DNA from 2 places in the Vibrio splendidus genome. Region 2 is predicted to be linked to the other one. Evidence: predicted binding sites of a transcription regulator. Region 2 holds the regulator's gene; the other holds the start of a gene.
The links. Region 2 encodes MetJ, which represses methionine synthesis genes. Its sites were predicted from a motif close to TTAGACNTNTANANGTCTAA; they were not measured.
Positions count from the first base shown of each region.

Region 1 (15,059 bases), 1.1 Mb from region 2:
AACGTAAAACTCAAGCGTCCAGCCTTTAATTTTTGCAAGTGCAGCGAGTGAGAATAGAGAGTTAGCTTGCGCAGAACCGTAGCTGATTAAGGTTGTCGTATTCGGGTGTTCGTCTTCGAGTAGCTTCATGAACTTTCGTGCTTTATTGCCGCAAAAGTGAGAGTGGAGTTGATCGTCACGCTTTAAGAAAAAGGTGTGGTCGTTGTATTGATGTTGAGTTACAGGGCTATTATTTAGTTTCATCGCGCTTAGACAAAATGCTGACTAAGAAGCCAGCATTTTTAGTTCAAATAGGACTAACAAGTATCCAGTAGCCTGCAAGTGCTGTAAACCAACTAAATCAAGTTTTCGTCGGATATTGAGTACAGCACTAAGAGTTTATTTGGTGCTGACCTAGTTGATGTTTATGTTTTTGTAGATGCTTGTTTAGATGAGGTTGAATCTGTCTGAAAGGCGATTCTGGCAGTGCACCCTCCAGAGTTGCGATTGACCAACTCAAAGCCCCAATGGAAGCGTTGGCACAAGTCGTCGACAATCAATAAACCTAATCCATGACCATTCGGATTGTATTGTTCCTGAAGGCCTTCACCTTGGTCTTCAATCACAATACTCTGTTCGGACAGGGTAACCGTGACAGTGCCACTATTGGTCGCTGCAATGGCATTCCTCAATAAGTTGCCGACCAACATATTCATGATCGCGCTGGTGGCTTGAATGGTCGGCTCTGATTGAATGTGTAGGGATATCTCGACTTGCTTCTCATCCGCCTGTAATGAATTCTTGGAAACGATAGCTTCTAACTCTTGCTGACTAAACAAGCGCAGCGGTGCATCGTCACTGTTTCTTTCATAACGAACTAAACCGAGTAGGGCATCGACCATTTCTGACATCTGGATAATGGCTTCATCAATGCGCTCAACCTGACGAGATTGAAATTCCGTTGTTTCGCTTCTTAATAGCAATTTATTCGCACCACGAGCGACCGTTAGTGGGGTTCTTAATTCATGACTTGAATAACGAGCAAACGCCTGTTCACGTTTGATCAAGGAATTGATTTCTCTACGGTATTGATTGAGTTGGTCTGTTAACTGACGAAACTCAACAGCTGCACCTTCACTGACATCAAACTCCTCCCCTAGGTCGAGTTTGTTCGAGTTGAGTTGCTCAGATAGGGAATTGAAAGGCTCAATCAGTCGTTTGGAAAGGCGAGAGAGTAAGGTGCCAAAGCTAAATATCAAAATGGATAACAGCACCAACACGAACGAGATGGCGTATACCAATTCATAGGTATCAAATTCGACGCGATCTATCTCAGACATAAGGATGATCGGGTAAGTTTTACCTTCATGAGAGTATTCTCCCACATAGATCATTCGTGATTCCGGCTCGTCGCCGACTTCACCAAGGAAGTTATCCTTACCTTCTATATAAGGTGTGTACTCTTTTGGTACAAATGACAGGTCATTGTACGCCATGGTGAGACCGTCAATACGTATTGCACCGCTCTCGCCAGCTTGAAAGAGTTCGACAGCATAGTTTCGGTCAATCAGGATGCGTCTTTCACCGACCCGGTCTTCTGACATATACAACCCGGCAACAAAAACGACATAGACGAATGCAGACACAATCACGGCCATCAACCCAAAGAAAAGCGCTAGGCGGCCTGTGAGGGTTTTGGTGCTTGTCAGAACATTTGAAATCAATTCGATGGCTCCAGACGGAATCCAACTTTAGGAACGGTAATCAGCATTGGGGTGTCAAAAGGCTTGTCGAGTTGATTACGCAGTTGATAGATATGGCTACGTAACACATCGTTGTTGGGTTCGTCTTCTTGCCATAGCTTGTAGGAAATATCTTCACGAGTCACTACTTCAGGTGCTTTTTGGCACAGCATCTCAAGGATGGTGTAAGTGGTTGGGTTAAGCGCGAGCAGTTTGTCTTTACGGTAGGCTTTACGGGTTTTTTGATCAATGGTGAGTTCATCAAACTGAAGCTTAGAAGAAGCCACTTTTCCTCGGTAACGACGAACAAGCGCTTTCATTCTGGCTTCCAAAATATCCAAATCAAAAGGTTTGGTTAGATAGTCATCGGCACCATGCTCAAACCCTTTTAACATATCATCGCGGCTATCTAACGCAGTCAACATCAAAATAGGTGTCGCGTTGCCTTGGTCTCGCAGTTTATTACAAACCGTGAGGCCGTCCATTCTTGGCAACATCAGATCCAATATGATGATATCAAATGAGTTTTCCAACGCGAGTTGCAGGCCGAGTTCGCCGTTGTCCGCATAATCGAGTTCCATGTCAATACACTCAAAATAATCAAACAAGACACCTGCGATTTCACGGTTATCTTCGACTAATAGAACTCGTTTCATTTTGATTCTCATACAGAAATAGACGGTAACATTATCCTGAGTGAGCGTGAAAAATATGTCAATAACATAACTTTCACTTATGGGAGGGTAGATTGGATTCAGATTAAAAAATAGAAGAACGTATTATGTCTGAACTTCATATAAGCCGCCCTAAGATATCTACATCGCAGATCAACCCTGCGGTTTCTCTGTCTATCATTGTGCCTTTTTACGATGAACAAGAGGTATTGGAAGAGTTTCACTCTCGCCTTACCAAGGTGCTTGATAGCTTACCCATCAAGAGTGAAATCGTTTATGTCGATGACGGTAGCAAAGACAGCAGCTTGGAGTTGGTGAGTTCATTCACTTCAATCAATAGCTCAATTTCTGTTATCGGTTTAAGCCGTAATTTTGGCAAAGAATCAGCGATGAGCGCAGGCCTTGAGCACTGTCGTGGACAAGCGGTGATTTTGCTAGACGCTGACTTACAAGATCCACCTGAGTTGATTCCGCAAATGATTGCCAAGTGGCGCGAAGGTTATGACGTCGTCAATATGCAGCGTAGCCAGCGCGACGGTGAAACATGGTTTAAGAAGTTTTCAGCAGCGAGCTTTTACAAAGTAATGAACGTGGCGGCGAAGATTGATGTTCCTGAGAATGTGGGTGATTTCCGACTGTTAAGCCGAGAAGTTGTCGACCATATCAATCAGCTTCCAGAACGTAACCGCTACATGAAAGGCATTTTTTCATGGCCGGGCTTCCGACAAGCGACGCTCCAATTTAAGCGTGATGCTCGTTTCTGTGGTGAGACTAAGTGGAACTACCTTAAATTAATCGGTTTGGCGATGGATGGGATTACCTCGTTCTCTATCCGACCTCTGCGTATTGCGACGGCCGTTGGTGGTTTAGTGGCGCTTACTGCTTTTGTGTATGGCGTCTTCATCGTATTCAAAACCATTATGTTTGGTGAGCCTATCACGGGTTACCCGTCAATGATGGTCGTGCAACTTGCCCTTGGCGGTATTCAACTCCTGAGTATTGGTTTAATGGGTGAGTACATAGGTCGTATTTTCATTGAAACCAAGAATCGTCCTTTGTATCTGATCCAATCGGTGGTCGATACACCTGCATTAAAAACACATTTCAAATTAGAGGAGTCAGCATGAGCCTGAACAGAACGCACCTATGGTATTTGTTGGCTTTTGCACTGGCTTTAAGACTCCTATCTTTGGCGACTTATCCGTTAATGGATACTACGGAGGCGCGCTATGGAGAAATGGCTCGCTTGATGGTGGAAACCGGCAATTGGTTAACACCTCAGTTTGATTACGGCATTCCTTTTTGGGGCAAGCCACCGTTGTTCACATGGATGAGTGCTGCTGGTATTGAGCTGTTTGGTTTGAATGAGTTTGCTGTTCGTGCACCTCACTGGTTAGCGGGAGTAGCGACAATTTTGTTAACCGCTTACATGGCGAAGCGAACTGGGCAAAGTGCGTTGGTTGCCGCGGTAGTGTTGGCGACATGCGGTATTTTCTCTATTGCCGCGGGCGCTGTGATGACAGACATAGCATTAACCTTATCGATGACCATTGCCATGTTAGGCTTCTACTTGTGTTGGCTAGGAGGAGAAGGTTGGAAAGGTGAAGGCAGTGTGAAGACTAATCGATCTTGGGGTTATGTTGGTTTCATTGGCTTAGCACTAGGCTTGCTTGCAAAAGGGCCAGTAGCGATTGTGATCATGGGTATCGCAGTTTTTCCTTGGTTAGTATTACAACATGGCTTCTTTGGCGCTTTCAAAGTGCTTTGGCAACGCTTTCCATTGTTGTCTGGCTTGGGTGTGATGCTAGCGATTGCTTTGCCTTGGTACATCATGGCTGAAATGGCAACACCGGGCTTTATTGATTATTTTATTGTTGGCGAGCACTTTAAGCGTTTTGTTGTGAGTGGCTGGGAGGGCGATTTATACGGTTCTGCCCATGACCAAGCAAGAGGCATGATCTGGCTGTTTTGGCTTCAAGCGGCTGCGCCGTGGTCGATTGTATTACCTATATTGGCATTTGCTCGACGTAAGAAAATTGCAGAAATTAATATTGAAAATCGCGGCTTGTTTTCATTTCTTGTCTGTTGGTTGATTTCACCTCTGATTCTTTTCACTATGGCGGGCAATATTCTCCCAGCTTACGTCCTACCAGGTATTCCAGCCCTTGGCTTGTTGATTGCTATACTCGTAGTGGAAAAAGATAAGAAGTGGTTCTCGAGCGTGGCTTTGGTTCTACCTGTGTTGCTAATGATCGCGATGGTCTACCTGAATCTCGGAAAGGCGAACGAGAAAAGTGACCGTATTATTTTCGAACAGATTACGGATTCTGCGCCAAGCTTTTACGTGGGTAAACGACCATTCTCTGGGCAATTTTACAGTCATGGTCAAGCGAAAAGACTTCTCGATATCGAGCAGATAGATGGCATTGATAAGTTCTATCTGATTGGTAAAAGATCTGAAGTGGAAACCAAGATTAAAGAGAACGCATTAACGTGTATTCTAGAGCCAACGGTGAAAATAAAGCGTGCTTTATTCAGCTGTCATAGCTCAAGCATCAAGCCAAATCTATCGTTGAGTCATATTCAAAGTGGCAGCGATGTTCAGCGTTAACTCGGGGTTACGAATGTTCAACAACAAGCTTCAAACGCACAGTCAGAGGTTACAGTCCCACCACAAGGTGGTTCGATTTGCTGTGGTTGGTGTTGGTGGGTTTGCTGTTGATTGCTTAGTGTTTGCGTTACTGCATTATGCCGTTGGGCTGCCTTTGATGAGTGCAAGGATAGGATCTTTCATTGCAGCCGCAACGACAACGTGGTTTGGTAATCGAGTGCTAACTTTTGACTTCAAAGGGCAAGGTAGTTGGTCAGAGAAGTTGATTCAGTGGCAAAAGTTCATGTTTTCCGCATCGATATCGGCGATACCTAATTTGCTGTGCTTTAAGCTGATGACTGAATTGCTTCCTGCATTTACTGGGGCTGTATTTATTGCCATGGCCGTTGGTATCTTGGTGGGCATGGTCACTAACTATTTGTTTAGTCAGTATTGGGTCTTCACCCGTTAAGCTCCCTTACAATCAATTAGCCAAGTAAAACCTTCAGTTAGTCATCGGTAACAGACACAAAAAAGCGCAGCTAAATAGCTGCGCTTTGTATTTTTACGATAGTGAAGTAAATCGGCTCGCGATATTAACGCTGTGTTGCGCGCTGGCGATTCTTTCCGTTACTTGCTGGTTTACCACCTTGACCATTGCCCGCTTTGTTGCGGTTTGGCTTGCCATTTCCGCCGCCATTGCCTTGAGATTGCTGACTAGCAGGGGCTTTTTTGATGAAGCCAGTCGCTGGTTTATTACCATTACCGTTCTGCTTCCCGTTGCCCTGATTGCCGTTGCTTTGGCTACCTGTTGGCTTCTTACCACCCGGTTTAGGCTTATTGCCACCAGGCTTAGAATGGTTACGTGGGCTTTCGCCGCCAAGACCCGGTTGAGCTTTACTGTGCTTAGTTGCAAAACGTTGCGAGCCGTGACGACCAGACTTACGACGCTGTGCCGGTGTCTGAGCCTCAAAGTCTTCTTCAGGCACTAAGCAGTTCGCTTTGTCACCAATTAGGTGCTTTTTGCCCATGCTGATCAGTGCTTCACGGATGATCTTCCAGTTTTCAGGATCGTGATAACGAAGCAATGCTTTATGCAGACGACGTTGACGATCGCCTTTAGGCACTGGAACATCTTCACGTTTTTTGTATTTCACGCGCTTCAGAGGGTTAGTCTCTGAGTAGTACATCGACGTCGCATTACACATTGGCGATGGGTAGAAGTTCTGTACTTGGTCACACTCGTAGTTGTGCTTTTTCAGCCACAACGCAAGGTTAAGCATGTCTTCATCTTCCGTGCCCGGGTGAGCAGAGATGAAGTAAGGAATTAGATACTGTTTCTTGCCCGCTTCAGCGCTGTACTTCTCGAACATCTCTTTGAAACGATCGTAAGTGCCCATGCCCGGTTTCATCATCAGATCCAGAGGGCCTTTTTCAGTGTGCTCTGGAGCAATCTTCAAGTAACCACCAACGTGGTGAGTCACAAGCTCACGTACGTATTCTGGAGACTCAATCGCAAGGTCATAACGAACGCCTGATGCGATCATTACTTTCTTGATGCCCGGAACCTTTCTCGCTGAGCGGTAAAGATCAATGGTGTGCTGGTGGTCTGTGTTCAGTTTTTCACAGATTTTAGGGAACACACATGATGGGCGACGACAGTTAATTTCAGCTTTAGGATCAGAACAACCTAGACGATACATGTTCGCCGTTGGGCCACCCAAGTCAGAAATGGTACCGGTAAAGCCAGGGACTTTATCTTTAATGTCTTCGATTTCATCCAAGATCGATTCTTTCGAACGGTTCTGGATGATACGACCTTCGTGCTCTGTGATTGAACAGAAAGAACAACCACCAAAACAACCACGCATGATGTTAACCGAGGTCTTGATCATGTCGTATGCAGGAATTTTCGCTTTGCCATACATAGGGTGAGGAACACGCTTGTAAGCAAGGCCAAACACGTAATCCATCTCTTCAGTTGCAAGAGGAATTGGCGCTTGGTTTACCCATAGCTCGCGGTCACCGTGGCGTTGAATAAGAGCACGACCTGAATACGGGTTAGTCTCTAGGTGCAGAATACGGCTAGCATGAGCGTAAAGAATACGGTCGTTATTGAGCTTTTCGAAACCAGGGATACGAACCGCGGTTGTTTTTGCATCGTGACGAGAAGGACGAATAGTAATTGGCTGCGCCTTTACTTCTTCTTTTTCATCTTTCTTGGTATCACATTGTGTTTCTACTTCGTACGGGTTAACCGGAACGTAGGCTTTGTTCGGTTTTTCGATACGAGAAGAATCGATAATTTTGTAACCTTCAGGCGCTGCAGGCAGGTTGATAGCAGTACCGCGGATATTGGTCAGCGTAGACATGTCTTCGCCATCGGCAATGCGGTGTGCCACTTCAACCAGTGCACGCTCAGCGTTACCGAAAAGAAGAATGTCTGCTTTTGCATCAAACAATACAGAGCGACGAACTTTATCAGACCAGTAGTCGTAGTGCGCAACGCGACGTAAGCTTGCTTCAATACCACCAAGAACGATTGGCGTGCCTTTGTAGGCTTCACGACAACGTTGAGAATAAATCAGAGTTGCACGGTCAGGACGCTTGCCACCTTCATTGTTTGGTGTGTAAGCATCGTCGTGACGAAGTTTGCGATCAGAGGTGTAGCGGTTGATCATGGAATCCATGTTACCCGCTGTGATGCCGAAGAATAGGTTAGGTCGACCCAGTTCCATAAAGGCATCTTTACTGTCCCACTTTGGTTGGGCAATGATGCCCACGCGGAAACCTTGAGCTTCAAGCAAGCGGCCAATGATAGCCATACCAAAGCTCGGGTGATCGACATAAGCGTCACCAGTTACAATAATAATGTCACAGCTATCCCATCCAAGAGCATCCATCTCCTTTCTACTGGTAGGCAAAAAGGGTGCTGTTCCGTAGCACTCGGCCCAGTATTTTTTGTGTTCATGAATAGGAGTGATATCGCTGTACATATTTCAACCTCTGATTTTTGAGGCGGGAATTATAGCGGCATGAGCCTAGACTAGCCAGTAGAACATGCCCCTGTTAGTTCTGATGTCTTTCGCCATTTTGCAGATAATGCTGACAAAAGAACCATACAACAGCATAGTTGAAGCCTTGAATAACGTCGCTAATTTGTGATTTTGATTAGTGTTCGCAGCAGTTTTTGATATTATTCGCGAAAATAAGTCTGAAGAAGTAGATCCACAATGGTCGAATCATTATTAGTACAATTTGCTCCGATGCTATTAGGAGCCCAACTGATCTTAACCCTCATCTTGGTAAAAGGGGATATTTGCCCGGGACAACGTGGCCGTATTCACAAGATGTTACCTGCGATTGGCGTGCTTTGGCTTGCTGTTGCTTCATTAAGAATTGAAGCGTTTCTTGTCGTGTTCGCGATCTTTTATTTCTATTCTCAAGTTCAAACCAAGAAGACACGTGATTCTGGTCCTATTTGGGTGATGTACCTTGCGTGTGGTTTGGCGCTTTCATACGTTGCTATTCAAGCGACTGAGCAAGCAACCACCGTCGGTATTATTACTACTTTACTGCTAATAGCACTGTTGGGGGCTGCATTTGGTCATTTACTGCTGACGATTGCGAGAACACGCTTACAAGCATTTCACCGTGTTCTGCCTGTTGTGGGCGTATTAACCGGCATGCTGGTGGTTTTGGCGACGGTCGTAAATGTTTATTCTCTGTCTGAAGCTCAATTAGAGCCAATGATTTCAACCCTACTGTTTAGCTTTGCTTTGCTAATCTCAGCTATCGTAGTGTGGTGTTGGCATCTATTGTTCGTTAAAACCCCTGAAAAGCTTCAGCTGACTATTTCATTGTTGATGTTATTGGTGGCGGCCGTTGGTTTAACGCCAGTTTGGGCGATGTAGGCGGTTACTGATCTCACACGCCTTTCGGTGTTGAATCGAAAAAGTGTGATCTGTTTTTTAGCGTGGTGTTGGTAAGCGTTCTAAACTTAAATCTAGTCGGTGTGTTCGTTAGGAGTACGGGATGGATTTAAGCAACGTCAAAGGTTTCGATAGCATTATTTTGCTGGGAATCGTGAATGAAAAACTTCGCTTAGAATGCGATAGCTTTGAAGAGCTGATCAGTATGTATGAAATGGATATAGAAAGTGTTGTAGGTAAGCTTGATATGCTTGGCTATCAATACGATCCATTAACTAACCAGTTTAAGTCTTATCCAAGATAAGCAGCAAACTGGCGCATGTTCTGTCGTTTGTGAGTCAGCTATCGATTGTGAGCCAGTTATCGTGAATGAACAAGTACCGCCATCGTCGGTACTAAAGCTAAAAGAAGAAAGTCACAGATAATCTGTGACTTTTTTGTTTCTGGCGCATGCCTATCAGGTTCAACGCAGGCATAAACTAACCCAACAACGAGTCTCTTAAACGACCTCAATGCCATCTAGGTGACTCTTACTTTGCTGTCTTGCCGTGCTAAAGAAAGCTTGTAGGTAACGTTTGTCTTTTTCTGAGTTTCTTACCGCTGCGAACAACCTTCTTGAAAGCCCTTTGCCTAATGGTTTGCTGGCAATGAGTCCTTGCCTTGAAAATTCACTGATTGCCCAGTTTGGTAATGCTGCGACACCTAAGCCTGCTGATACCATTTGTACCAACATTAATGTGTTGTCTGCCTGTTTCCATTTCTTTGGTTCAACGCCTGCAGGTTGCAAAAAGTGTTTTACTACGTCGAGACGCTGCTTTTGAACCGGATAAGAGAGCATCGTAATATCACTAAGATCTTGCGGTTCAATACTCGGCTTTTCGGCCAAAGGAGAGTTGATCGCGGTGATCAAGCGCATCTCGAAATCAAAAAGCGGTTCGTAATGGACTTCCGAACGCGGTTGAATATCAGAGGTGATCACCAAATCGAGTTCTCCAGCCATCAATGCCGGTAGAGGCTCAAACCCGAACCCTGACGAGAAATCTAGCGTCACGCTTGGCCAAGCAACTTGGTATTCCTTCAAAGCGGGCATTAGCCATTGGAAGCATGAGTGACACTCGATCGCCATGTGCAATCGACCATTCACATCCTCTTTTAGGCTCGCCAACTCATTCTCTGCTTTAGCAATCTTTGGCTGTATCTCATCCGCGAGCTTAAGCAAGATCTCACCCTCAGAGGTGAATTTCACTGGCCTAGTTTTTCGTAGGAAAAGCTGACCGCCAATACGCGCTTCAAGGTCTTTTAATTGATGAGAAAGCGCCGACTGAGTCAGGTGAAGAGAGGTCGCAGTTGCTGTTAACGATCCGCTGTCTCTCAAGGTGGTCAATGTTCGAAGGTGTTTAAGCTCTATCATGAGTATTCCTCATATTCCCTAAGCCAATTCAATATTTCTTAATAATCACCCTACGGTGTTTTTGATCTTTTGTAAACGTCTAGATGTCCAGATGGATTTAAGCTGTTCATCTTTGGATGATTCAAGATGAATATTATTAATAAACAAGATGAATATTTGGACGTTGTCCATAGATCGGATTAGGGCGATAGTTTAGCCATCCAGACGCCTTTGTGGGAAAGTGAAATCATCAAAGGCAGTCTGACCGGAAATTAAAATTATCGAATAAGGAACAGACTCATGACAACAACAACGCATATTCTTGGCTACCCACGTATCGGCGAAAAAAGAGAACTCAAATTCACGCTCGAGAAATACTGGCGCGGTGAAATCGATCAATCTGAGCTCAAGCAACTCGGCAGCGAATTAAGAAATCGTAACTGGAATGTACAAGCTGACGCGAATCTAAGCTTTGCAACTGCGGGTGACTTCGCATGGTACGATCATGTTCTAACAACGACTCTACTTCTAGGTCATGTGCCAAAACGTCATGCTGGTGGATCAGAAGATGAAAAAGTCTTCCCAGATCTGGATACCTTGTTCCGTGTAGGTCGCGGTCAGTCTCAAGTTCAGTCTACTTGCTGCGGTGGTACGCATACGTCTAATGATGGCACTAAAGACAGTTCGGCTGCTTCCGACATGACGAAATGGTTCAACACCAATTACCACTACATTGTTCCTGAATTCAGCAAAGACGATTCGTTTGAGGTGAGCTGGCCACAACTGTTCGATGAAGTGAATGAAGCGATAAAAGCAGGACACAAAGTTAAGCCTGTACTTCTCGGCCCACTGTCATATCTGTACTTAGGCAAAGAAGTGGAAGAGGGCTTTGACCGCTTAACCTTGCTTCCACGTTTGCTTACTGCTTACCAAGCGATTTTGGCAAAACTCGCCAAGTTGGGCGTTGAGTGGGTGCAAATCGATGAGCCCATTCTATCTCTGGAACTTGAGACTAAGTGGGCTGATTCATTCAAGTTGGCTTATCAAGTGATTCAAGGCGATGTAAAACTGCTGCTTACCACTTACTTTGATTCGGTGACTGACACGTTAGATAAAATCGTAGAACTTCCCGTCAACGGTTTACACATCGACTTGGCTGCAGCACCGCAGCAACTTAATGAAGTGGTAAGCAAGTTACCGGAAGATTGGGTGCTTTCTGCAGGGGCGATTAACGGTCGCAATGTATGGCGTGCTGATTTGGCCACGCAGCTAGAGCTGCTACAGCCAGTGAAAGAGAAGTTAGGAGACAAACTGTGGGTGGCAAGTTCAAGTTCACTGCTGCACAGCCCGGTGGATTTGGAGTTAGAAGACTCGCTCAGCGAAGAAGTGAAGAGTTGGTTTGCCTTCGCGAAACAGAAAGTCACGGAGGTGAGCTTATTGGGGGCCGCGTTAGATGGCGATCATAATGCCATTTTAGCGTGTGAGACGTACAGCCAACCTATCGTTGCTCGTAAGAGCGCGACTCATGTAAACAAACCTCAGGTACAAGCTCGCCTCAATACCATCACTAAAGCGTTAGCTGAGCGAAGTGCACCTTATGCTGAACGAGCGGCGCATCAGTCTGAAGTTCTCGGCTTACCGTTGTTACCAACAACAACGATTGGCTCTTTCCCACAAACCGGTGAGATTCGCGTTCAACGTAGCGCCTACCGCACTGGTCAATTGAGTGAAGCGGAATACACCACCGCACTAAAAGGTCACATCGCGGATGCGGTCAAACGTCAAGAAGCACTTGATTTGGATGTGCTTGTGCATGGTGAAGCCGAGCGTAATGACATGGTGGAATACTTTGCAGAAAACCTAGCCGGCTTCCAAACCACCAAGTTTGGTTGGGTACAAAGCTATGGCTCTCGCTGCGTGAAGCCAGCGATTGTGGTCGCGGATATCGAGCGTGAAAAACCAATGACGGTAGAATGGTCGACCTATGCTCAATCTCTGACTTCAAAGCAGATGAAAGGCATGCTGACAGGACCCGTCACTATTCTATGTTGGACATTCCCACGTGAAGACATCTCACGCAAAGAAATCACCAATCAACTGGCGTTTGCTCTGCGAGATGAAGTGTCTGATTTACAAGACGCAGGCATTAACATTATTCAAATTGATGAGCCTGCTATTCGCGAAGGTTTACCACTGAAAAAGCGCGACCACGCAGAATACCTAGAGTGGGCGGTCGATGCCTTTAAGATCTCAGCGGCGAGTGCTAAACCAGAAACTCAGATCCATACCCATATGTGTTACAGCGAGTTCAACGAGATCATTGATTCAGTAGCCGCGCTAGATGCCGATGTGATTACCATTGAGACTTCTCGCTCGAACATGGAGCTACTGAAAGCGTTTGAAGAGTTTAACTACCCGAATGCGATTGGACCGGGTGTTTATGACATTCACTCGCCAAACATTCCTTCAGAGGAGTGGATTGTGGATTTACTTAAGAAAGCGGCAGAAAGAATCCCAGCAGAACGTTTGTGGGCGAACCCAGATTGTGGATTGAAGACGCGTAACTGGGCAGAAACAGAAGCCGCACTGACAAACCTTGTGTCGGCGACTAAGACACTGCGTAAAGAGTGGGAATCAGCTGAGGCATAATTCAGTCTAAGATTTTGATTGATCCGTTAATCCACGATGAACCACAACAAAGGCCTCGCATTTGCGAGGCCTTCTGGTTTTATACTTGTTCGAATCTCGAGCTAGAAACTAGCTGCTACTTTGACACGTATCTTTACTGATCAGCTTCTCAACGATCAGTTGTCCGCGAGTGTTGCGAATCTTGATGTTGTAAGCCAAACCCATATCGAGGTTTGCTCTGACTTCAGAGTTAGTGCAGTAGCTATTCACACTCATGTCTACAACTTGGTTCAAAGGCTTAGCACCTTTAGCGTCTTGGTTGTAGATCATCATGATCTCGATAACGGTGTTTTTTGCCAATACACGCATAACTGAAAGTGGGCCATACTCAATCGGCAGGCCAGCAGATAAAACGCCAGCACGGTGTTGTGCCATCATTTCAAGCTGTCTTTGTTGGTCTTGCTCACTTGAAGCACAGCCTGTAAGCAGAGCTAAAGCCAGTGAGCCAATAATCCATTTTTTCACGTTAAAATACTTTCTTGAATGGTTTTACGATGACATTTTGGTAGACACCAGCATCAATGTACGGGTCTGCGTCAGCCCATGCTTGTGCGTCTTCTAAAGAATTGAACTCAGCAATTACAGTAGAACCTGTGAAACCCGCTTCACCAGGGTTATCTGAATCGATAGCTGGCATTGGGCCTGCTGTTAGAAGTCGACCTTCATCGTGAAGTGTTTGTAGGCGTTCTAGATGTTGTGGGCGAACACTTAGGCGTTTTTCTAATGAGTTTTCGACGTCTTGAGAAAAAATCACGTACCACATGTTGAGATATCCTTATGTTACTTCACTGAATTAGAGCGATTAAATTATTTATCTGGCTAATTTACGCGAACTAATGGGTATTGGAAGAGCTAATGATAAGAAATTGTGAAATGGTGCGGCAGAGTGAGAAGGTCTTTAGCATTTTTAATCGAAATGACTAAAGACCTTTTAGAGAGATAAGGTCGTCGAAGGACTATTTGTTGATTGGGCGAGGTTTACCGCTTTCGTCTACAGCAACGTAGTTGAATGTCGCGCCACATACCTTGTAACGATCGCCGATGCCGTGATCAAGTACCGGCTTAACCCATACCTCTAGGTCGATATTCATCGAGCTGCGGCCAATCTTGGTGCAGTCGCCATAAACACAGACTACATCGCCAACCGATACTGGCTGTTTGAATTCGATGCTTGATACTGACACGGTGACTATTTTTCCGTTTGAGATCTCTTTAGCCAATATTCCGCCAGCCAGATCCAGTTGAGACATTATCCAACCACCGAAAATCTGGCCTGCTGCATTGGTATCAGAAGGCATCGCCAAGGTGCGAAGAAGTAAAGAACCAATCGGGTTCAAAGTTGATTGAATAGTCATTGTTGTACTCTTAATGGTATTGATTGTTTTAAATTAAAATAGATGTGTTTGCGGGACTCGCGGTGGTCGTTTTTAACGCATTCACCGAACACAAACAACCAGTGGCCAATGATCACGAGTATCATTGGCCACTGTTAAATCGCATATTGATAATAATTGTATCAAAAAGGGGATGCGGACTCATCCCTAAGGGTTATTTCTCGTCGGTATTTTTATCTGAGAGCTCTTGTTGCTTATCGTTTTCTGGAGCTTGCTCTTTTGACTGAAGCTGGTCTTTTGGTAAATGCTTATAGATATAAACACCCGTTAGCAAGGTAAATGCAAAAGTAGCGATCAGTAAGCCAAATACTTTAAAGTTGACCCACACATCCAATGGTAGGTTGAAAGCAACGTAAACATTGAGGATCGCACACAATGTGAAGAACAGAGTCCAAGCCCAGTTGATCTTGCCCCATACCGCTTCAGGAAGAGAGATCTCTTTACCTAGCATGCCTTTAATCGCTGATTTGCCCATTAGGTGACTGACAGTCAGGCCGATCGCAAACAGCGCATAAACGATGGTTACTTTCCATTTTATGAAGTTGTCATCATGCAAAAAGATGGTCATGCCGCCAAATACGGCAACCATCAAGAATGTGATGATCTGCATTTTCTCTACTTTCTTGTAGATAATATACGTCAAAACGATTTGTACTGCGGAAGCAACAAT
Region 1 covers NZ_AP025508.1:2,501,829-2,516,887, reverse strand. The annotation lists gene OCU90_RS11235 (pyridoxal-phosphate dependent enzyme) at 1-243, opposite strand, end outside; gene OCU90_RS11230 (sensor histidine kinase) at 405-1,703, opposite strand; gene OCU90_RS11225 (response regulator transcription factor) at 1,700-2,377, opposite strand; gene OCU90_RS11220 (glycosyltransferase family 2 protein) at 2,503-3,522, shown strand; gene OCU90_RS11215 (ArnT family glycosyltransferase) at 3,519-5,006, shown strand; gene OCU90_RS11210 (GtrA family protein) at 4,993-5,457, shown strand; gene OCU90_RS11205 (YgiQ family radical SAM protein) at 5,582-7,888, opposite strand; gene OCU90_RS11200 (hypothetical protein) at 8,219-8,899, shown strand; gene OCU90_RS11195 (DUF4250 domain-containing protein) at 9,021-9,221, shown strand; gene OCU90_RS11190 (LysR substrate-binding domain-containing protein) at 9,417-10,328, opposite strand; gene metE (5-methyltetrahydropteroyltriglutamate--homocysteine S-methyltransferase) at 10,608-12,956, shown strand; gene OCU90_RS11180 (GspS/AspS pilotin family protein) at 13,065-13,460, opposite strand; gene OCU90_RS11175 (YciI family protein) at 13,462-13,758, opposite strand; gene yciA (acyl-CoA thioester hydrolase YciA) at 13,952-14,350, opposite strand; gene OCU90_RS11165 (septation protein A) at 14,544-15,059, opposite strand, start outside.
Region 1: metE (5-methyltetrahydropteroyltriglutamate--homocysteine S-methyltransferase) is a predicted target of MetJ. The motif match lies at 10,400-10,419, and genes of this name have one in related genera.

Region 2 (15,059 bases):
CTCGAAATCCGCTCGAAAGTTCAACAAGCGACAGTAATTTCAACTGCTCACTGGTCTTATTAGTAGTGAAATCTCGTTTTTTAATGAGACAGAGGCTTTAACCACCTAGGAACTTTGAAGTACATCTATTAACATGAACAAGATCCCCCAAATAATAATATCCTAGGAACCTACACCTATGTCTGAAGACAGCCGCCAAGATCAATCCTCTCAAGCGTTATCGCCTCAAGAACAATTCCGTCAGCAAGCTCTTGATTACCATGAGTTCCCAATTCCAGGCAAAATTGCCGTAGAACTGACGAAGCCTGCAAACTCTGCAGAAGACCTAGCACTTGCATACAGCCCAGGCGTGGCTGAGCCTGTTCGCGAGATCGCACAGAACGTTGATAACGTTTATAAGTACACAGGTAAAGGCAACATGGTTGCAGTTATCTCTAACGGTACAGCGATTCTTGGCCTAGGTAACCTTGGCCCTATTGCTTCTAAACCTGTTATGGAAGGTAAAGCGCTACTGTTTAAGCGTTTTGCTGGTTTAGATTCTATCGATATTGAAGTAAAACACCGCACAATCGATGAGTTCATTGATACGGTTGCGAATATCGCAGATACATTCGGTGGTATTAACCTAGAAGACATCAAAGCACCTGACTGTTTTGAGATTGAGCGTCGCCTGATTGAGCGTTGTGATGTCCCTGTTTTCCACGATGACCAACACGGTACAGCGATTGTAACGGCTGCAGGTATGCTGAACGCGATTGAGCTTCAAGGTAAGAAGCTTGAAGAGTGTAAGATCGTTTGCTTGGGTGCTGGCGCAGCGGCGGTTGCTTGTATGGAACTGCTGATTAAGTGTGGCGCTCAGCGTGAGAAGATCTACATGCTTGACCGTAAAGGTGTAATCCACACTCGTCGTGAAGACTTGAATGAATACAAAGCGCTATTCGCAAATAACACGGACAAGCGCACGCTTGAAGATGTTATTGAAGGCGCTGACCTGTTCTTGGGCGTATCGGGTCCTAACCTGCTACCAGCTAAAGCACTCACGCTGATGGCTGATAAGCCTGTTGTGTTTGCATGTTCAAACCCAGATCCAGAGATCAAGCCAGAGCTTGCTCATGAAGTTCGTTCTGACCTTATCATGGGTACAGGCCGTAGCGATTACCCGAACCAAGTAAACAACGTACTTTGTTTCCCATTCATTTTCCGTGGTGCGCTTGATGTGCGTGCGAGCGAAATCAATGATGAGATGAAGCTGGCTGCGGTTAAAGCGATTCGTGAACTAGCGAAAGAAGAAGTTCCGGCTGAAGTACTCGCTGCTGCAGGTGAGACTGCACTGGAGTTTGGTAAAGGCTACATCATTCCTAAGCCAATGGATCCACGTCTACTTCCTCGCGTAGCAAAAGCGGTTGCAGTAGCGGCCGTTGAATCTGGCGTAGCTCGTATTGAGATGCCTGCTAACTATATGGCTTAATGCTTTAATAATTTAATAATTTAATAATTTAATAATTTAATAATTTAATAATTTAATAGCTCAATAGCTCAATAGCTTAAAAGCTGTTGCTCTATTGAGCGAAAAAGAATAATAAAAAACCGACTCATAGGAGTCGGTTTTTTTATGTCTATCATTCACAGAGCAGCTACCGATAACGTAGTGGGTGATGTGACAAATAAGGTTCAGTTATAGCGAATCAATATTGAAGGCAGTGACTGAGTTGTTTTTATTCTTCGTCAAACGCTTCGAATTCGATACCCATCTCTGTCATCAGCTTTTTCACTTCAGTCGGGATGTCGTCTGGACGGTCTTTACGGAGATCTTCATCCGTTGGCAGTGGTTGGCCTGTGTACGCATGTAGAAAGGCTTCGCACAGTAGCTCACTGTTTGTTGCATGGCGTAGGTTATTAATCTGGCGGCGAGTGCGCTCGTCAGTAAGAACCTTTAACACTTTTAGAGGGATAGAAACTGTAATTTTTTTTACTTGTTCGCTTTTCTTTCCATGCTCAGCATATGGGCTTATGTATTCACCATTCCAGTCGGCCATTGCGTACCTTCATCACTTTAGTTGTTAGAATAAATTAATAGTGGTGATTTTAGCGGGATTTACTGCCATAAGCAAAGACATATAGACGTCCAGAAGTGTTGACGTCTCACATTTATGAAAGTAAAGTGAATAACATATATCTAACACAGCCGCAGAATGCCGACAAGCCGCTGTGATTCTCAGACGCAAAACTTGTAAGGAAGCACCTATGAGCAGCCGGAAGCCAGCAACAATCGCAGTACGTACTGGTATCGAGTCAGACACGCAACACCATGCCGTTGTCCCACCTATTTATCTTTCGACTAACTATGGGTTTCCCGCTTTTGGTGAAGTGCCAAAGTACGATTACACCCGTTCTGGTAACCCAAATCGTGGTTTATTAGAAACGGCATTGTTTGAGCTTGAGTCTGGCAAAGGTGCAGTGGTGACTAACTGTGGCACTTCGGCACTTAACTTGTGGGTATCCGCTTTCTTAGGCGGTGATGATCTTATTATCGCACCACACGACTGCTACGGCGGCACTTACCGCCTGTTTAATACCCGCTCATTAAAAGGTGACTTTAAAGTTTTGTTCGTTGATCAATCGGATCAAGCAGCGTTGGATGCGGCGATCGCGCTCAAGCCAAAGTTGATCTTAATAGAAACGCCATCGAACCCGTTGGTTCGTGTGGTTGATATTGCAGAGACTTGCCGTAAAGCGAAAGAGGTTGGTGCTCTGGTTGCTGTCGATAACACATTTTTGACGCCTGTGTTCCAAAAGCCTTTAGAGTTGGGTGCTGATTTTGTTATCCACTCAACCACCAAATACATCAACGGACACTCAGATGTTATTGGTGGCGTTGTCGTGACGAAAACTGAAGAGCACGCTGAAGAGCTTGCATGGTGGGGCAACTGTATTGGTGCGACCGGCACACCATTTGATAGTTACATGACTCTACGTGGTATTCGTACGCTAGGTGCGCGTATGCGTGTTCACGAAGAGAGTTCACGTGAAATTCTGACGGCTCTGCAACAACAAGATCTGGTGGGCACTATTTACCACCCAAGCCTTCCTGAACACCCGGGTCACGAGATCGCGAAGAAACAGCAGTTGGGCTTTGGTTCCATGTTGAGCTTTGAGTTTGCGGGCTCTTTTGAAGCACTTAAATATTTTGTAGATAAGTTAGAGCTATTTTCTTTGGCTGAATCACTGGGTGGGGTTGAAAGCCTGATTTGTCACCCTGCGTCGATGACTCACCGTGCGATGGGCGAAGAAGCATTGGCAGAAGCGGGTGTTTCTCAACAATTACTGCGCCTTTCTGTTGGCCTTGAAGACGCGGAAGACCTAATCGACGATCTCAAGCAAGCGTTTGAAAAAACACAACGTTTTATTGCTGAAGGGGAGGCTTAATAATGGCAACCTTTCGCCAGCTACATAAATTTGGTGGCAGCAGTTTAGCGAACCCTGAATGTTACCAACGCGTGGTCAACATTCTTAGAGAATATTCATCAGCGACGGACTTGGTGGTGGTATCGGCCGCAGGCAAAACAACCAACCGCTTAATTGAGTTTGTTGAAGCGCTCGACAAAGATGGTCGTATTGCTCATGAATGCCTGCAAACTCTTCGTCAGTTTCAACTTGAACTGATTGAGGCTCTGCTTGAAGGTGAAGCTGCCTCGCAACTAACGGCAACCATTCAACAAGAATTCACCGCTTTGGGTGAGCTAACGGCTCCCTTGAGTGAAGCACAAAAAGCACAAGTACTGGGTCATGGTGAGGTTTGGTCTTCACGTTTGTTGGCGACGTTGTTGTGCCAGCATGACTTACAAGCGGTTGCTCAAGATGCGCGTGCCTTTTTACGTGCAGAAGCGGGTGCTCAACCTGAAGTTGACCGCGCACGCTCTTATCCTCTGATTAAAGAAGCCTTGGCGCAGCATGCACATTGCCGCGTAGTAATTACTGGCTTTATGGCTCAGAACTGCGAAGGCGAAACGGTACTGCTTGGTCGTAACGGTTCGGATTACTCAGCAACCGTGATTGGTGCTCTGGCTGAAGTTGAACGCGTGACAATCTGGAGTGATGTGGCGGGCGTATACAGCGCAGACCCTCGTTTGGTTTCGGATGCGTGTTTATTACCTCTGCTTCGCCTTGATGAAGCCAGTGAATTAGCTCGTCTTGCGGCTCCAGTGCTACACAGCCGAACGCTACAGCCTGTCGCTCAAAGTGCTATGGATCTCAGCTTGCGCTGCAGCTACCAGCCGGAGGCGGGCTCTACACAGATAGAGCGAGTACTGGCATCGGGGCGCGGTGCAAAAATTATTACCTCTTTGGATGAAGTTCTTATCGTGCAACTGACCTTTGGTCACGGCCATGATTTCGACCGTCTGGAGAGTGAAGTCCTTGAAGGGCTTAAGCGTGCTCAATTAGAGCCGCTTGCTTATGAATTAGAACCCGATCAACACTGCTTGCGCCTTGCTTACACGGAAGAGATCGCTGGTGGTGCATTAGAATATCTACAAGATCACGCGATTGAAGCTGAGATTAAACTGAAAGAAGGTTTTTCTCTGATTGCTGCAGTGGGGGCGGGTGTGACTAAGAACCCGAACCATTGCTACGGCTTCTACCAGCAGCTCAAGAGCTCGCCAGTGGAGTTTATCTCAGAAGCGAACTCAGGCTTAAGCTTGGTGGCTGTGATTCGTAAGAGTGAAACATCAAGCCTAGTGAAAGGCATTCACTCTCAACTGTTCCAAGCTCAGAAGCGTGTGGCGATTGCCTTGTGTGGTAAGGGCAACATTGGCTCAAGTTGGTTAAGCCTGTTTTCCGAGCAAAAAGCGGAACTTGAAAAGCGTCGTGGGATGAACTTTGAATTGGTTGCGGTGGTTGATAGCCAAACCTATTGGTTCGACGATCAAGGCATTGATGCGACTTCAGTTGGTAAACGTTTTGATGATGAAGCGATTGCCAACAATGGTAACGACTGGCTAGAGCGTTTAGGTTCTATTCAGGGTTACGATGAAGCGGTAATACTCGATGTAACTGCAAGCCCTGTGCTTGCTGCAAAATACCTACAAATTGCACAACAAGGTATCCACCTGATCTCGGCTAACAAGGTGGCAGGATCTGCATCGAGCGAGTATTACCATCAGGTACAAGATGCTTTCGCTAAGATCAGCCGCCACTGGCTGTACAACGCGACAGTGGGTGCTGGTTTACCTATCAACCACACTGTGCGAGACCTGCGTGAGAGCGGTGACGATATCATTGCGTTATCAGGCATCTTCTCTGGCACTTTATCTTGGTTGTTCCAACAGTTTGATGGCACGGTGCCGTTCAGCGAGTTAGTCGACTTAGCGTGGCAACAAGGCCTGACGGAACCGGATCCGCGTGCTGACCTTGATGGCTCAGATGTCATGCGTAAGCTGGTGATTCTGGCGCGTGAATCGGGTTTGGATATCGAACCTGAAAACGTCAAAGTGGAATCGCTCGTACCTGCAGAGCTACAAGAGCTATCAGTGGATGACTTCTTCGATAAAGCTTCTGTTCTAAGCGAAGAGTTGGCTGAGCGTTTGGAAAAAGCGCACTCTCAACAGAAAGTTCTACGTTACGTAGCGCGTTTGGAGAAGAACGGTAAGGCAACCGTAGGCGTTGAAGCACTGTCTAAAGAGCACGCTTTGGCGAACTTACTGCCCTGCGATAATATCTTTGCGATTGAGAGCAAATGGTACAAAGATAATCCATTGGTTATTCGCGGCCCAGGTGCAGGGCGTGAAGTCACTGCTGGTGCAATTCAATCTGACTTAAACAGAATGTCTAGCCTGTTTTGATTTTCAGATCGGTTGGTTTAGTGTCTAAATAGCATACTATTCACTAAGATAAATAAGGCTGAAAGCACGATGTGTTTGTCAGCCTTTTTTCTACATTATTTCTGCTTTGCGACCCATCTAACGACTTGAGTTTTACTCACGATCTACTTGAGAAAAATTCATAATGGATCTGTTGACATTAAATCGTATTCAATACATTCTACAGACATATAGACGTCTAAACGTCGTTTAAGGATTTGAGTTTTAGTGGTTGCTTTTGCCACAGGGAGAGTAAGATGGGATACACACACGCTAGTCATATCGACGCTTTAAATCAGAATATCGCTGAACTTTCTGACAACATCAATGTGTCATTTGAGTTTTTTCCACCAAGCAGTGAGAAGATGGAAGAGACCTTGTGGAACTCTGTTCACCGTCTTAAAACACTTCAACCAAAATTTGTATCGGTAACTTACGGTGCAAACTCGGGTGAACGTGACCGTACCCACTCAATCATTAAAGAAATTAAGAACCAAACGGGCCTAGTGGCAGCACCACACCTCACATGTATTGATGCGAGCCGCGAAGAGTTGATTCAAATTGCCGACGACTACTGGGCAAATGGTATTGAAAGTATTGTTGCGTTGCGTGGTGACATCCCAGCAGGCGGCGGTGCGCCAGAGATGTACGCATCTGATCTAGTCGAGCTACTTAAATCTCGCCACGATTTTGATATCTCAGTAGCGGCATTCCCTGAGGTTCACCCTGAAGCAAAAAGCGCTCAATCTGACCTAATTAACCTAAAGCGTAAAGTGGATGCCGGTGCTAACCGTGCCATCACTCAGTTCTTCTTCGATGTAGAAAGCTACCTACGTTTTCGTGACCGTTGTGTGGCGGCTGGTGTTGATGTTGAGATTGTTCCAGGCATCTTACCTGTTTCTAACTTCAAACAAGCGTCTCGTTTCGCTGCGATGAATAACGTAAAAGTACCGGGCTGGATGGCGAAGCAATTCGAAGGCTTGGATGATGATCCAACGACTCGCCAGTTAGTCGGTGCGAGCCAAGCGATCGATATGGTTCGTACGCTGAGCCGTGAAGGTGTGAAAGACTTCCACTTCTACACGCTAAACCGTGCAGAAATGACCTACGCACTTTGCCATACTCTAGGTGTTCGCCCACAAGTTGCTGCGCTGTAATTAAGCTTCAGCCTTGTTAAAGCGCTATTTGCTGTAAATCTCAAATCCGATAGATACAAAAAAGGCTTGGACTCTAAGAGTTCAAGCCTTTTGCTTTTCTAGCGTCTAACTTAACTTAAGCAAGAGCACCAAGTTCAAGCAGTACTTCGTCCGCCCAAACAATCCATGCTTCACGGATAAGTAGGTTACGACGAAGCGTTAAACGCTCTAGGCGTGCTTGCTTGTCTAGTGTAGATGGCGTTGCGTAGTAAGCCGCTTCGATTTCTTTGTAGTGAGAGACCAGTTTGCGAGACTCTTCAACTAGCTCAGCAAGTTGTACACGGTAAGCGTCAGCAGGTTGTACAGCACAAGCCATTAGCTTAGCTGAGAACTCGTCACGAACGGTTGGGTGTGCAGTTGGTTGTTCAAACCATTCACCTAGCGCGCCACGGCCTGCGTCAGTGATAGAGTAAACTTTACGATCAGGTTTGCCTTCTTGAGGCTCAAGCACGCAAGTTACCTGGTCGTTCTGAGCCATTTTATTTAGCTCGCGGTAAACTTGTTGGTGGCTAGCTTTCCAGAAGTAACCAATGCTTGAAGAGAATTCTTTTGTGATATCGTAACCAGTAGCATCGCGTGTACTTAAAACGGTTAGAATTACGTGTGGTAATGACATGTCTGAAATCCAAATGGTAAACAGTAAACAAATACTTAGACAACAAGTGTGCTTCTAATGGCACGTTATATTGGTTATGTCTAAGTAGCACCAACTCGGCGGTTGGTTATGTCACCTTACAAAGCCGTTTATCACCTAGGTTGACCAGTTTATAGGTCAAGTTGCTGCAGATTATTTTTTTGGAGTGTTTCCGCAGCGGAGCAGTAGTATATCTAAATAATAAGCATAAAGTAGAATACATGGACAAAATAACCCAAAAAACTGACAAAATACTTACTAGTGGTTATCTGGTGAAATAAAAAGGCCGCACATGGCGACCTTTTGTTCTTTTTTTAGATGTAAATGCTGATTAAGTTATAGTAGGAATTACTAATTAACCAGTATTTCGCATACCTGCTGCAATACCTGCAATCGTCACCATTAGTGCTTCTTCTAGCTCTGCTGGTGGTGTTTCACACTTACGAGTACGGTAAAGCAGTTCCGCTTGAAGCATGTTTAGTGGCTCAACATAGATGTTACGTAGACGAATTGACTCAAGTCCCCAAGGGTCACTCTGCATCAGGTTCTCGTTGTTCTCTACATTTAGTACCGCTTTGATGTCTTTTTGCAGCTGTTCACGCAGTAACTCACCTAACGGCAGCAGTTCTTTATCAACAAGGCGTTGGTCGTAGTACTTCGCAATTTCCATGTTGCACTTCGAGTACACCATTTCCAGCATACCTAGACGAGTAGAAAAGAATGGCCATTCGCGACACATCTCTTCAAGTAGCGCTTGATGGCCTTGATCTACGGAGTATTGGATTGCTTCACCTGCACCTAACCATGCTGGAAGTACCAAACGGTTTTGGCTCCAAGAGAAGATCCATGGAATCGCACGTAGGCTTTCTACGCCACCGTTCGGGTTACGTTTTGCTGGGCGAGAACCGAGTGGCAGTTTGCCGAGCTCTAGCTCTGGTGTCGCTTGACGGAAGTAAGGTACAAATTTCTCTTCGCCACGAACCACGTTGCGGTAAGCCTCACAAGAAACTTGAGAAAGCACTTCCATTAGATCGCGCCACTCTTGCTTTGGCTCAGGTGGCGGCAGAAGGTTTGCTTCTAGAATCGCACTTGCGTATAGGTTGAAACTGTTTACGGCAACATCTGGCAAGCCAAGTTTAAAGCGGATCATTTCGCCTTGCTCTGTTACACGTAAGCCGCCTTTCAAGCTCTTAGGTGGCTGAGAAAGAAGTGCAGCGTGCGCTGGAGCACCACCACGACCAACCGTACCACCACGACCGTGGAATAGAGTCAGTTCAATGCCTTCTTCTTCACAAACCTTAACCAGCTTGTCCATTGCGTCGTATTGCGCCCACCCTGCAGACATTACGCCAGCATCTTTTGCTGAGTCAGAATATCCGATCATCACCATTTGGTGGTTCTGGATAAAGCCACGGTACAAATCGATGCTCATTAGCTGTTTCATTACTGCTTCTGAGTTGTTCAAGTCGTCCAGCGTTTCGAACAATGGACATACGTCCATGCGGTACGGGCAACCACATTCTTGCAGCAGCAAGTGAACAGCCAGCACATCCGATGCTGTACGAGCCATAGAAATTACGTAAGCACCAAAGGCTTCGCGAGGTTGAGCAGCAACGACCTTACAGGTGTCTAAAACCTCTTTGACTTGTTCAGATGGCTCCCAGTCGCGTGGTAGCAGTGGGCGTTTTGAGCTTAATTCATTGGTTAAGAAAGCAATCTTGTCTTGCTCGCTCCACTGGTCGTAATCGCCAATGCCTAGGTAGCGAGTCAGTTCAGATAGGACATCTGAGTGACGTGTACTTTCTTGACGAACATCGAGACGAACTAAATGCACACCGAATGCTTTTAGGCGACGTAGGGTATCAAGCAGAGAACCATCCGCGATTACGCCCATGCCACATTCGTGCAGCGATTGGTAACACGCGTAAAGTGGTGTCCAAAGTTGGTCGATGTTCTGCAGTGTTTCTTTCTTCGGTACTTCAGCATCATGCAGTTTTGCGTCAAGCACTTCTAGCGTGTTGTTCAGCAGAGTGCGTAGGCTCTTAAGGATTGCACGGTAAGCTTCGTGCTCATCGCCAGCCAATTCACGAACGGCATCATTACACTTCGTCATCGACAGTTCGGTAATCAGCTCGTTCACGTCACCTAGGTACAGATCAGCGGCTTTCCAGCGAGATAGGCGCAGTACTTCTTTGGTGATGGTGTGCGTTACGAATGGGTTACCATCGCGGTCGCCACCCATCCAAGATGAGAAGTGAACTGGGCGTGCATCGATTGGTAGGCCTTCACCAAGGTAACCTTTTAGTCGGCCATCCATATCACGTAGGAAATCAGGCACGGCTTCCCATAGAGAGTTTTCTACAACCGCAAAGCCCCACTTAGCTTCATCAAGTGGTGTCGGGCGTTGCTGACGAATCACATCAGAGTGCCAACCTTGAGCGATAAGCTGCTCTAGGCGACGTTCTGTTTTCACGCGCTCTTTGTGTGATAGGTCGCTTAATTCCAATTTAGACAGACACTCGTTGATCTTAACCAGCTTGTTGATCATGGTTCGACGAGTGATTTCTGTTGGGTGAGCGGTCAAAACGAGTTCAATGTTCAGGTCGCGAACGGCTTGAGCCGCGTCTAGCTTGCTGATGTCATTTTGATTTAGTTTAGAAAATAGAGATTGCAGCACGTCTGGTTCGCAAACATGCTCCTCACAGTGGCGAGAGATGGTGTGGTATTGCTCTGCCATGTTGGTGAGGTTGAGAAATTGGTTAAATGCACGAGCAACAGGAGTGAGTTGTTCGTTCGGCAGGTTTTTGATTTCTTCAACTAGGCTGTCACGGTCAGCTTTGTTGCCTGCGCGGGCGGATTTGGAAAGTTTACGGATAGTCTCCACTTTCTCTAAGATAACGTCACCATGTGCATCTTGGATTGTGTTACCTAGCAAGCGTCCCAGCATGCTTACGTTACTCTTGAGAGCGGCGTATTTCTCGTTCATTGTCATCCTGCCTCGTAAAAAAATTACATCCATTGTTCCTTGTTAAGTACACAATCTAGCGAAAAGTGCTGTATCTAGTCAAATAAAGCATTCTAAGTTTGCAATTATTAGGTTTAAAAATGCGGGAGAAGTAAATTTTTCAAAACTTAGAGAAAAAGTGAAATTTAATTACAAGATCAGGCTGTGTCAGGGATAACAGAATAAAAGCCACCTTTTTGGGTGGCTTATATACGAAAATATTGGAAGGGAAGTAATAACTAGAAACAATATTTACGGATCGATTTACTCAGAACATCAATTGTTGGGTCAATAAAATCGAAGCTTAAGAACTCATCCGGTTGGTGAGCTTGGTCAATTGAGCCTGGACCTAACACCAAGGTTGGACATAACTCTTGAAGGAAAGGTGCTTCAGTACAGTAGTTCACGGTTTGCGATTCAATTTCACAAACTGATTCCATGCCACCAATAAATGGATGGTCGTGCTGGCACTCATAACCCGGGATTGGCTCATGCAGGGGAGTAATCTCAATTCTGCCCGGCCATTTTGCTTCTACTTCTTTAAGCGCGCTACGCAGCATGTTATCCAAGCCATCTAAGCTAATGCCCGGTAAAGGACGAACATCATAGTGCAGCTCACAACACCCACAGATACGGTTGGCGCTGTCGCCACCGTGGATATGACCAAGGTTTAGGGTCGGGCTTGGAATTGCAAAACCCGGGTGGTGGTACTCCTTGACTAGCTTGTCACGCAGCTGCATTAAAGCAAACAGCACTTCATGCATGATCTCGATGGCGTTGACGCCTAATGCCGGATCAGAAGAGTGGCCTGACTTACCCGTTACTCGCACAGCATTAGCGACATGGCCTTTATGACCACGAATCGGCACGAGGCTGGTTGGCTCACCAATGATGCAGTAGTCCGGTTTAAATGGCGCATTCTCAGTGAAATGACGTGCACCCAACATAGTGGTTTCTTCGTCACAGGTTGCTAATACATAGAGCGGCTTGGTCTGTTTGCTCCAATCCATCTTCTTCGCGGCTTCATAAACGAAAGCGAAAAAGCCTTTCATATCGGCGGTGCCTAATCCGTAGAAGCGGTTGTTGTGTTCTGTTAGTGCGTGAGGATCGAAATTCCAACGTCCTTCATCGAATGGCACCGTATCGCTGTGTCCTGCAAGCAATAAGCCCCCTTCGCCAGAACCCATCTTTGCGACCATATTATGCTTGCCGGGTTCGACCTCTACCACCTCAACACTAAAGCCTACGTCTTTAAACCATTGAGCCATTTTTTCGATCACTTTCTCGTTGCCATGATCCCAGCTTGGATCGGTGGAGCTAATGGAGTCGGTGGAAATTAGGCCTTTATAGACCTCAAGAAAACTCGGTAATTGCATAATAACTTCACTTCTACTATTGACAGGAAAACCATAAGTCGGTAAAACACATATTAAATCATATTTAATGCATAAGAAATCAAATAAAGCTAAAAATTAAGTATGAATAGTCAAATTTGAAATGTAACTTACCTCAAGAATGGATGTGTTGAGATGTTGAAAACCACGATCATTGGCGCAAGCGGCTACACAGGAGCAGAACTGGCTCTAATGATAAACAGACACCCTGAGCTCACGCTATCAGGTTTATATGTCTCAGCCAATAGTGTAGACGCAGGCAAACCTATCGCTGCACTGCACGGTAAGTTAGCTGGCCTGATTGATATGCCAGTGCAACCTTTAACAAATCCGGAAGAAGTGGCTAAACAGTCTGATGTGGTTTTCTTAGCCACTGCACACGAGGTGAGTCACGACCTAGCGCCAATCTTCCTTGAGAACGATTGCCAAGTGTTCGACCTATCGGGTGCATTCAGAGTTAAAGGCGAAAACTTCTATCAAGAGTTTTACGGTTTTGAACATCAACACGAACAATGGCTAGACAAAGCGGCTTACGGTTTAGCTGAATGGAACGAACAAGAAATCAAAGAGGCTCAGCTTGTTGCAGTCGCGGGTTGTTACCCAACCGCATCACAGCTGGCGATTAAGCCTTTAGTTGAAGCGAAGTTACTGGATGAGAATCAATGGCCAGTGATTAACGCGACCAGTGGTGTCACTGGAGCAGGCCGCAAGGCGAGTATGGTCAACAGCTTCTGCGAAGTAAGCCTGCAAGCTTATGGTGTATTCAACCACCGTCATCAACCTGAAATGGCTGCACATCTAGGATGTGATGTGATTTTCACCCCGCACCTAGGCAACTTTAAGCGTGGCATTTTAGCGACCATTACCATGAAACTGGCTGACGGTGTGACAGAACAACAGATACAAGAGGCCTTCGAGCAAGCTTATCAAGGTAAACCAGCTGTGAGATTACTCGAAGAGACCTTGCCAAGAATTCAAGATGTAGAACAAACACCTTTCTGCGATTTAGGTTGGAAGGTACAAGGTCAGCACATCATCGTTGTTTCAGCGATTGATAACTTATTAAAGGGTGCATCTAGTCAAGCGATGCAGTGTTTAAATTTACGTTATGGTTTTGCGCCATTAACTGCGTTAGTGTAAGGAAATCTAGATATGAGCCTTAATAATCAACCATTAATCATAAAGTTAGGTGGCGCTGCGCTATCTTGTGGTGAAACACTTAGCAAGTTATTTGGTGCTATCTCTGCTTACCAACAACAGGCACAACGACCAATCGTGATTGTTCACGGCGGTGGTTACCTTGTTGATGATTTGATGAATAAGTTGAACCTTGAAACCATTAAGAAAGAAGGGCTACGTGTTACTCCTTATGATCAGATTCCTGTGATCGCTGGTGCACTAGCGGGCACGGCCAACAAATTGCTTCAAGGTCAGGCGATTAAAGACGGCATCAACGCCGTTGGTTTGAGCCTAGCTGATGGTGGTCTATGTAAAGTCAGCGAGCTGAACCCTGAATTAGGTGCAGTAGGTAAAGCGGAGCCGGGCGACTCAACCGTCCTGCAAGCGATTCTTAATGCTGGCGCACTGCCAATCATTAGCTCGATTGGTTTGACTGAGCAAGGCCAACTGATGAACGTCAATGCAGACCAAGCTGCTGTAGCTGTAGCTGGCGCGCTTGATGCTGAACTGGTACTGCTTTCTGATGTCAGTGGTGTATTGGATGGTAAAGGCCACCTGATTCCAAGCCTTAATCAGCAACAAGCCGATGACCTTATTAAAGGTAAAGTGATTACCGATGGCATGATCGTGAAAGTACAAGCTGCACTAGAAGCGGCTAATGACCTAGGACGACCAATTGAAGTTGCAACCTGGCGATACCCAGACAAGCTGACACAACTTTTTGCAGGTAAGAGCATAGGAACACAGTTTTTACCTCAGTAGACCTCACTACGAGTGACTACTAAAGAATTTAGATAAACAGATTAAACATATAATTATTAAAGTGATTTCCAACGCTGACCGCCATGTGCAGTATGGAAACTAGGAGAAAGAAAATGAGCAAAGTTAACGTAAAGAAAGTTGTAGTAGCCTACTCTGGCGGTCTAGATACATCAGTAATCATCCCATGGTTGAAAGAGAACTATGACTGCGAAGTTATCGCATTTGTTGCTGATGTAGGCCAAGGCGATGAAGAGCTGATTGGCATTGAAGAGAAAGCCAAAGCATCTGGTGCTTCTGAGTGTTACATCGCTGACCTTAAAGAAGAGATGGTTGCTGACTACATCTACCCAACGCTAAAAACAGGCGCTTACTACGAAGGTAAATACCTACTAGGTACTTCAATGGCTCGTCCAATCATTGCGAAAGCTCAGGTTGAAGTTGCACGTAAAGTAGGTGCAGACGCTCTATGTCACGGTTGTACAGGTAAGGGTAATGACCAAGTTCGTTTTGAAGGTGCATTTGCTGCACTAGCACCAGACCTACACGTAATTGCACCTTGGCGTGAATGGGATCTAGTAAGCCGTGAAGAGTGTCTAGACTACCTAGCTGAGCGTAACATCCCTTGTACGGCTTCTCTTACCAAGATTTACTCGCGTGATGCAAACGCATGGCATATCTCTACAGAAGGTGGTGTTCTAGAAAACACATGGAACGCACCTGATGAAGATTGCTGGGCTTGGACTGTAGACCCAGAGCAAGCGCCAAACGAATCTGAAACAGTGACGCTTAAAGTTGAAAAAGGTGAAGTGGTAGCGGTTGATGGCGAAACAATGACGCCATACAACGCGCTGGTTTACCTAAACAAGAAGGGTGCTAAACACGGTGTTGGTCGTATCGATATCGTAGAGAACCGTCTTGTTGGTATGAAGTCTCGTGGTTGTTACGAAACTCCAGGTGGCACAATCATGATGGAAGCACTACGTGCAGTAGAGCAATTGGTTCTTGATAAAGCGGCATTCGAATTCCGTGAAG
Region 2 covers NZ_AP025508.1:3,576,817-3,591,875, reverse strand. The annotation lists gene OCU90_RS16145 (malic enzyme-like NAD(P)-binding protein) at 179-1,468, shown strand; gene metJ (met regulon transcriptional regulator MetJ) at 1,716-2,036, opposite strand; gene OCU90_RS16135 (O-succinylhomoserine (thiol)-lyase) at 2,245-3,426, shown strand; gene OCU90_RS16130 (bifunctional aspartate kinase/homoserine dehydrogenase II) at 3,429-5,840, shown strand; gene metF (methylenetetrahydrofolate reductase) at 6,116-7,015, shown strand; gene OCU90_RS16120 (PadR family transcriptional regulator) at 7,131-7,670, opposite strand; gene ppc (phosphoenolpyruvate carboxylase) at 8,044-10,680, opposite strand; gene argE (acetylornithine deacetylase) at 10,932-12,068, opposite strand; gene argC (N-acetyl-gamma-glutamyl-phosphate reductase) at 12,222-13,226, shown strand; gene argB (acetylglutamate kinase) at 13,239-14,027, shown strand; gene OCU90_RS16095 (argininosuccinate synthase) at 14,141-15,059, shown strand, end outside.